Regions from separate parts of the Lawsonibacter asaccharolyticus genome, predicted to be linked through region 2. Evidence: predicted binding sites of a transcription regulator. Region 2 holds the regulator's gene; the other holds the start of a gene.
What was found. The regulator HrcA, encoded in region 2, represses chaperone genes, less so after heat shock. The targets are predictions, from matches to a motif close to TGTTAGCACTCNNNNNNNNNGAGTGCTAACA.
Positions count from the first base shown of each region.

Region 1 (4,208 bases), 990 kb from region 2:
TTCTTGTGGTCACGACTGAAAAGTAGATACATAAACATGATCAGCCCGCCGGCTCCGAAAGGAACCGGCGGGCTGATATTCTGCCTATCAAGCGCTGAATTGGTGTAGATTTGGTGTAAATCGGGGACACCAGCCACAGAAGATCCAGCGGTATCAAGGGTCAGGGGCTATTTTTTAGTACATGCCGCCCATGTCGGGAGCGGCGGGGGCTGCAGGTGCGGGAGGCTGAGGCTTATCGGCCACCAGGGATTCGGTGGTCAGGAGAGTAGAGGCAATAGAGGCGGCGTTCTCCAGAGCGGAGCGGGTCACCTTGGTGGGGTCAACAATGCCAGTGGGGATCATGTCGCAGTAGACCTCGTTGTAGGCGTCGAAACCGTAGCCCACCTTGCCGGACTCGCGGATCTTCTCCAGCACCACAGAGCCATCAATGCCGGCGTTGGCAGCGATCTGCTTCACGGGGGCGGTCAGTGCGCGGGCCACGATCTGCAGACCGGTCTTTTCGTCGCCCTCAGTCTCAGCGTAAAGCTTCTCCACGGCGGGGATGGCGTTCAGATAGGCGGTGCCGCCGCCGGCCACGATGCCTTCCTCCACAGCAGCGCGGGTAGCGTTCAGGGCGTCCTCGATGCGCAGCTTCTTCTCCTTCATCTCCACCTCGGTGGCAGCGCCCACCTTGATAACGGCTACGCCGCCAGCCAGCTTGGCCAGACGCTCCTGGAGCTTCTCCTTGTCGTAGTCGGAGGTGGTGACTTCGATCTGGCTCTTGATCTGGCCGATGCGGGCCTTGATCTCTTCGGAACTGCCGGCGCCGTTGACGATGGTGGTGTTCTCCTTGGTGACCTTCACCTGGCGGGCCTGACCCAACTGATCCAGAGTGGCCTCCTTCAGCTCCAGGCCCACGTCGGAGGAGATCACAGTGCCGCCGGTGAGGATGGCGATATCCTGGAGCATCTCCTTGCGGCGGTCGCCGAAGCCGGGGGCCTTGACGCACACCACGTTCAGGGTGCCGCGCAGGCGGTTGACGATCAGGGTGGACAGGGCGTCGCCCTCCACATCCTCAGCGATGATCAGCAGCTTCTTGCCGGACTGGACCACCTGCTCCAGAACGGGCAGCAACTCCTGGATATTGGAGATCTTCTTGTCGGTGATGAGGATGAGGGCGTCGTCCAGGTTGGCCTCCATCTTCTCAGTGTCGGTGACCATGTAGGGGGTGACATAGCCGCGGTCGAACTGCATGCCCTCCACTACCTCGGAGTAGGTCTCGGCGGTTTTAGACTCCTCGATGGTGATGACGCCGTCGTGGCCCACCTTCTCCATGGCCTCGGCGATCAGCTGGCCGATGGCCTCGTCGCCGGAGGAGACAGCGCCCACGCGGGCGATGTCAGCGGAGCCGTTGACCTTCTGGCTGTTGACCTTCATGGCCTCGATGGCGGCGGCAGTGGCCTTGGCGATGCCCTTCTTCATGACCATGGGGTTGGCGCCGGCGGCCAGGTTCTTCAGGCCCTCCTTCACGATAGCCTGGGCCAGCAGGGTAGCAGTGGTGGTGCCGTCACCGGCCACGTCATTGGTCTTGGTGGAGACCTCCTTCACCAGCTGGGCGCCCATGTTCTCAAAGGGGTCCTCCAGCTCGATCTCCTTGGCGATGGTCACGCCGTCGTTGGTGATGAGGGGGGCGCCGAACTTCTTGTCCAGCACCACGTTGCGGCCCTTGGGGCCCAGAGTGATCTTGACGGTGTCAGCCAGCTGGTCCACGCCCTTTTCCAGAGCCTTGCGGGCTTCCTCGCCGTAGCAAATGATTTTAGCCATAACACATTACCTCCAATTTAGAGAAGACTTAGTTTGAATCAGAAATTAGGAGTTAGAACTTAGGAATTGCGGCGGTCCGGCTTTACCGTAGCCATTGGGATCGACTGCCGCCTCAGGCAATTCATCGATCCGACGTTTCTCATTCCTAATTGCCGTCGCTGAATTTCACTCTACAATGGCCAGGATATCGTTCTGACGGACGATGGTCACCTCTTCGCCGTCGATCTTTACCTGGGTGCCGGAATACTTGCTGGTGATGACCTTGTCTCCCACCTTCACGGTCATAGTGACCTCCTTGCCGTCCACCATGCCGCCGGGGCCCACAGCCAGGACCTCGGCCACCTCGGGCTTCTCCTTGGCGGCGCCGGTGAGGATGATGCCGCCCTTGGTGGTCTCCTCGGCCTCCACCATCTTCAGAATGACGCGGTCAGCTAAGGGCTTGAGTTTCATAACAGGTTCCTCCTTATATGATATTGGTATTAAACGAGTTGGGGAGAGTGCGCCGACACTGTGGCCGACAGGACTCTCGGAATGTTAGCACTCAATAAAACTGAGTGCCAACCACGAGTATGATAATAAACGTTTTAAAACAAAAAATCAACCCCCAATTTCAAAAAATTGCGGGCAATTTCGTAAAAGTTTACCGTCCGTTCACAAAGTGGAGAAAAGAGTGCTAAAATTCGGGGGAATAATCGGCACCCGCAGGGAAGAAAAAGTTGATTTTCAAGGGGGAGAGGCGGACGGTGAAGCGGGTCCCGCGCATGACCTCGCCGTCCACCACCACGGTGATCTCCCGGGGGGAGGAAAAGGAGAGGGACTGGCCGTGCCAGTCGGTGATAAGTTGGGGGTACTGCCGGTAGAGCCCCTGGGCGTACTTGCCCACCAGGCGGAAGAAAGTGAGGCGGCTGATCTCCCCCACGGCCAGGACATCCAGCACACCGTCGTCCGGCATGGCGTCCGGCACGGGCATGAAGCCGCCGCCGTAGTGCCTGCCGTTGCAGATGCACAGGATGGCGGTCTGCCGCTCCTGCCAGTCCAGGCCGTCGGCACGGATGGTCAGGGGACGGCAGAGGCCGCGGAAGATGACCTGCTCCGCCAGGGATAGAAGATAGGCGCCGATACCGGAGACAAAGCGCAGGTCCTTATATCGGTGCACCCCCGCGGCGATGCGGGCGTCCACGCCGGCACACACCACGTCCAGGCCCAGCTTGCCGTTGCAGTCCATCAGGTCAAAGGCACGCTGGGGGCCGGCGGCCAGGGCCTCCAGGTCGTAGAACAGCTCCCGGAAGCGGGGGCCGAACAGCTTGAGAAAGTCGTTGCCCGTCCCCTTGGGCACGCAGGTGACCGCGGCGTTGTCAAAGCTCGCCGCCCCGTTGACCACCTCGTTGAGGGTGCCGTCCCCGCCGCAGGCGTAGATGCGCACCGGCCCCCCCGTCCGGGCCGCCGTCGCCGCCAGCCGTTGGGCGTCCCCGGCCTCCCGGGTATAGGCCACCTCGTGGGGAAAGGACAGCCGGGACAGCAGGGTCTCCAGCCGGGCGGTGCTCTCCGGCCTGCCCGCCGCCGGGTTGATGATGAACAGGTGCCTCATAAATACCTCCGATGGGTCAGGGCAGCTCCCCATAGCCCCAGATCAGCGTCCGCTCCACATAGCCCGCCCAGTGGAACTCCTCCAGCACGCACCGCTCCGGGAGCGTGGAGGACAGCCCCAGCTCCGTCAGCAGAGAGCGGTCCTTTTGGAGGGTCCAAAGCCCGTCCGCCGGGTCGGTGCGCAGCCAGAAGGTCTCAAACCGCTCCCGGTCATAGATGAGGACGATCTCCGCCTGGCCCAGGTCTCCGCCAGGCATAAAGAGGAATATTTTGCAGAAGGGCAGGTCCGCCGGCTTGGCGGCGATGAGGGCCTCCGTCTTGCGCAGCAGGGCGGAAAACAGGGCCTTCCGGCCCTTTCCACGGGGGTGGAAAAACCGGTAAGAGTACAGGTCCAGCTCCAGAAATTCTTCCCGACCATCCGCCTCGTCCGGGCGCCAGTCGGGCTGGTAGTCCTCTACCACCCGGATCAGCTTCCTGAGCATCCGCCGATAGCCCCGGAATTTTTTGACACGATATGCCATGATGCACCTCCTATTTGACGCCGTAGAGGAACAGGTCACATTTCAGCATTCCGTTATATAACTTCCGCTTCCGGTCCGCCGTCTTCCCAAAGGTGCGCTCAAACTCCGTATGGGAGGAGAGCAGATACAGCTTCCAGGTCTCCGGGAACTTGGTCCAAGCCTTTCCGAAGGCGCGGTACAGCTCCTCTGCCTCCCGGCGCTCCATAATGCGCTCGCCGTAGGGAGGATTGGTGACGATCCGGCCGTACATCCCGCCCCAGTGGAAGGTGCGGGCGTCCGCCGCTTCAAACCTTACAA
Region 1 is NZ_CP091870.1:666,737-670,944, forward strand. It holds gene groL (chaperonin GroEL) at 175-1,803, opposite strand; gene L9O85_RS03040 (co-chaperone GroES) at 1,969-2,253, opposite strand; gene L9O85_RS03045 (diacylglycerol/lipid kinase family protein) at 2,477-3,391, opposite strand; gene L9O85_RS03050 (DUF3916 domain-containing protein) at 3,408-3,911, opposite strand; gene L9O85_RS03055 (THUMP domain-containing class I SAM-dependent RNA methyltransferase) at 3,922-4,208, opposite strand, start outside.
Region 1: L9O85_RS03040 (co-chaperone GroES) is a predicted target of HrcA. The motif match lies at 2,336-2,366, and genes of this name have one in related genera.

Region 2 (4,208 bases):
TGCTGGAGCCCATCCGGGAGCTGGAACGGCAGGGCTATGAGGTCACCTGGCTCCAGCCGGACCAGCAAGGGATCATCACGGCAGAGCAGGTGGAGGCGGCCCTGCGCCCGGACACCATCCTGGTGGCCATGATGCTGGTGAACAACGAGCTGGGCACCGTCCTCCCGGTGGCCGAGACCGCCCGCGCCATCCGTGCGGCCCGCTGCCCCGCCCTGCTCCACTGTGACGCGGTCCAGGGCTTTCTGAAGGTCCCCTTCACCCCGGAGGAGCTGGGGGTGGACACCCTGGCGGTGAGCGGGCACAAGGTCCACGCTCCCAAGGGCATCGGGGCCCTGTATATCCGCCGGGGGCTGAGGCTGCCGCCGCTGATCCGGGGGGGCGGACAGGAGGAGGGACTGCGCTCCGGCACGGAGCCCACGGCCCAGACCGCCGCCTTTGCCGCCGCGGTGGAGGCGGGGCGGGCCAGCCTGGAGCGGGACCTGGCCCACATGCGGGAACTGAAGGACTACGCCGCCCGCACCCTGCGGGAGCAGGTGCCGGGGCTGGAGCTGATCGGGGCGGGGACCGCCCCACACATCCTCCCTGTCACCCTGCCCGGCTACAAGAGCGAGGTGGTGCTCCGCTTCCTCAGCGACAGGGGGATCTATGTCTCCTCCGGCTCCGCCTGCCACAAGGGCAAGCCCAGCCATGTGTACGCGGCCCTGAAGCTGCCCAAACCCCAGCTGGACGGCATACTGCGGATCAGCTTCTCCTACGACACCGCCCGGGAGGACGTGGACGCCCTGGTCCAGGGGCTGAAGGAGGCTCAGGCCCAGCTGTTCACCAGTTTGTCCTGAGGGGAGCGTCAGACACAGAAGAAAACAAATAAAGAATAAAGGAGTGGAGCGGGATGACACCGGACCTGCGGATCACGGTCCTGATGGAAAATACGGCCCGGGAGGGGCTGGAGGCGGAGCACGGCCTGTCCTTCTTCCTGGAGTACCGGGGCAGGCGCTTTCTGCTGGATGCGGGCTCCTCCGGCCGGTTTGCGGACAATGCCCAAAAGCTGGGGGTGGACTTGGATGGGGTAGAACTGGCGGCTCTGTCCCACGGACACTACGACCATGCCGACGGCCTGCGGGCCTTTTTTGCCCTCAATGACAGGGCCCCGGTGTATATACGGCCCCAGGCGGGGGAGGCTTACTACTCCAAGTCGGGAGGCTCCCCCAGATTTGTGGGCATCCATCGGGAGATCTGGGAGGGCTTCCGGGACCGCTTCGTGCCGGTGGATGGGCTGTACCCCCTCTGCCCCGGGGCCTGGCTGGCGCCGGAGACCGTCCGGGGCGGGCCCTTTGCCAGCCGGGAGCCCAATCTGCTGCGCAAGGTGGGGGAGGACCGGTTCCTGCCCGACGACTTTTCCCACGAGCAGTCCATGGTGCTGGAGACCGGGCGGGGGCTGGTGGTGCTCAACTCCTGCTGCCATGGGGGTGTGGTAAACATCGTGAAGGGCGTGCTGGACCAGTTCCCGGGACAGCGGGTGTATGCCCTGCTGGGCGGCCTGCATATGCTCAGTCCTGGGGCCAATGCGCTCAACTGTCCCCCGGACTATGTCCGCCAGGTGGCCGCCGCGCTGCTGGAGCTGGGTGTGGAGCACCTGTGGACGGGGCACTGCACTGGTCCTGCCGCCTTTGCACTGCTGAAGGAGGAGCTGGGGGACCGGGTGGAGCCCCTCACCGGCGGAATGCGGCTGGGTATTTAAGGAGCGGGATATCGTCCATGTTTGGACGGACTCATTAGCAATTTCAGAAGCCCTCTGCAAAAAACAGATCGCAGAGGGCTTCTTCCGTTTGTTCAAAATAAATTCATAAAGTAACTATTGACAATTTGGAGGTCCGGTGGTACTCTATCGTTAGCACTCAGGGAATATGAGTGCTAAAATTAGAAAAACACCGAGGTGAGCGTGCAATGGAACTGACCGACCGGAAAAAGCGGGTCCTGCGGGCCATCGTGGAGACCTATATCAACACCGCCGAGCCGGTGGGCTCCAAGGCCATCGCCCAGCTGGCTGGATTGGATGTGTCCGCCGCCACCATTCGCAATGAGATGGCAGACCTGACCGAGATGGGGCTGCTGGAACAGCCTCACACCTCCGCCGGGCGGGTCCCCTCCGCCGCAGGTTACCGTTTGTATGTCAACGAGTTGATGGGGCAGCACCAGCTGACCCTTCAGGAGACGGAGCGGATCAACAGAGCGCTGAACCTGAAGATGGAGGAGCTGGACCGGGTCATCGACCAGGCCGGCAAGGTCCTCTCCCAGATCAGCGACTACCCGGTGTTCTCCATCGCGGCCGGCCCAGAGCGGGTGACAGTGAAGCGGTACGATCTGCTGATGGTGGAGAAGGGCGCTTTCATCGTGGTGGTGATGACCGACACCAGCGTGGTGAAAAACAAGATCATCCGGGTGCCGGGAGAGCTGTCCGAGACTCAGCTCCAGCTGCTCTCCGCCGTGCTCAACAGCTCCTTTGTGGGGCTGGAACTGGCTGAGATGCTGGAGGCACTGGAAAAGATGGAGGCCCACTCCGCCCCAGGTGCCTTTGAGATGATCTCCCTGGTGGTGGACTTTGCCATGGAGATCCTGGAGGAGCAGAGCCGCAAGACAGTACACACCGCCGGGATCACCCACCTGCTGGAGCACCCGGAGTATCACAGCCTGGACAAGGCTAAGCCGCTGATGACCTATCTTTCAGAGGAGTCGGAGGCATCCAAGCTGCCGGTCGCCCTGGACGGCGGCAGGAACATGAACATCCTTATCGGCCCGGAAAATGTGAACGAGGCCCTGAAGGACACCAGCGTGGTGATGGCCAGCTATGACATCGGCGACAACATGCGGGGCGTCATTGGTGTGGTGGGCCCCACCCGTATGGATTATGCAAAGGTGACCGCCCGCCTGTCCTACTTCGCCGACAGCCTGACCCGGATGTTCGGCAAGGGAGAGCTCCCCTCCGGAGAAGGAGACGGGGACGGGCAGGCGCAGGAATAGGAGGAAAGGATAGCCCATGAGTCAGAAAGAAAAGAACAAGACGCCCCCCGAGCTGGACGATCAGCTGGAGGAGGCGGCCGCGAAGGAAGCGGCTGAGGAGCCGGCCGAAGCGGAGGCCGGGGCCACCGACCCTCTGATGGATGAGCTGGAGGCGCTGAAGGACCAGGCGGCCCGGCAGGAGGAGAAATATCTCCGGCTGGCGGCGGAGTACGACAACTTCCGCAAGCGGACTGCCAAGGAGAAGGAGGCCATCTGGAACGACGCCAAGGCGGACGCCGCGCTGGCATTCCTCCCGGTGTACGACAATCTGGAACGGGCCCTGAAGCAGGAGACTGCAGACGAGGCGTATAAAAAGGGCGTGGAGATGACCATGAACCAGCTGAAGACTGTGCTGGAAAAGCTGGGCATCACCGAGATCGAGGCCCTGGGACAGCCCTTTGACCCCACCCTTCACAACGCGGTAATGCACATTGAAGATGAGAATTTTGGAGAAAATACCGTGGCCGAGGTGTTCCAGGCCGGCTTCAGGCTGGGAGACAAGGTGGTCCGCTTTGCCATGGTGAAGGTCGCCAACTGACGGAAAACAGAATGGAGGAGACAGCTCAGTGAGAGATCCCATGATCCGGAAAAAAGCCTGCCGGCAGTGCCTCTGCCTGGACCCGGCCGTCTACGCCCTGTTTCTGACGGCCAGCATGTGCTTCCTGTTCTCTTTTGTCTTTTATCTGCTCTCTTTCATCTTTTGACCTTGTAAATACAAATCTTTTCATATTGGAGGAACGAAATTATGTCCAAGATCATTGGTATCGACTTAGGTACGACAAACAGCTGTGTGGCTGTCATGGAGGGCGGCGAGGCCGTCGTCATCCCCAACGCGGAGGGCAACCGCACCACCCCCTCTGTAGTGGCATTTTCCAAGGACGGCGAGCGTATGGTGGGCCAGGTGGCCAAGCGCCAGGCCATCACCAACCCCGACCGCACCATCATCTCCATCAAGCGTGAGATGGGCTCTGACTACAAGGTGAGCATCGACGGCAAGAAGTACACCCCTCAGGAGATCAGCGCCATGATCCTTCAGAAGCTGAAGGCGGACGCCGAGGCCTATCTGGGTGAGACCGTCTCTGAGGCGGTCATCACCGTCCCCGCGTACTTTACCGACGCCCAGCGCCAGGCCACCAAGGATGCGGGCAAGA
Region 2 is NZ_CP091870.1:2,800,530-2,804,737, forward strand. It holds gene L9O85_RS13475 (cysteine desulfurase family protein) at 1-836, shown strand, start outside; gene L9O85_RS13480 (MBL fold metallo-hydrolase) at 890-1,738, shown strand; gene hrcA (heat-inducible transcriptional repressor HrcA) at 1,945-3,018, shown strand; gene grpE (nucleotide exchange factor GrpE) at 3,035-3,595, shown strand; gene L9O85_RS13495 (hypothetical protein) at 3,624-3,761, shown strand; gene dnaK (molecular chaperone DnaK) at 3,803-4,208, shown strand, end outside.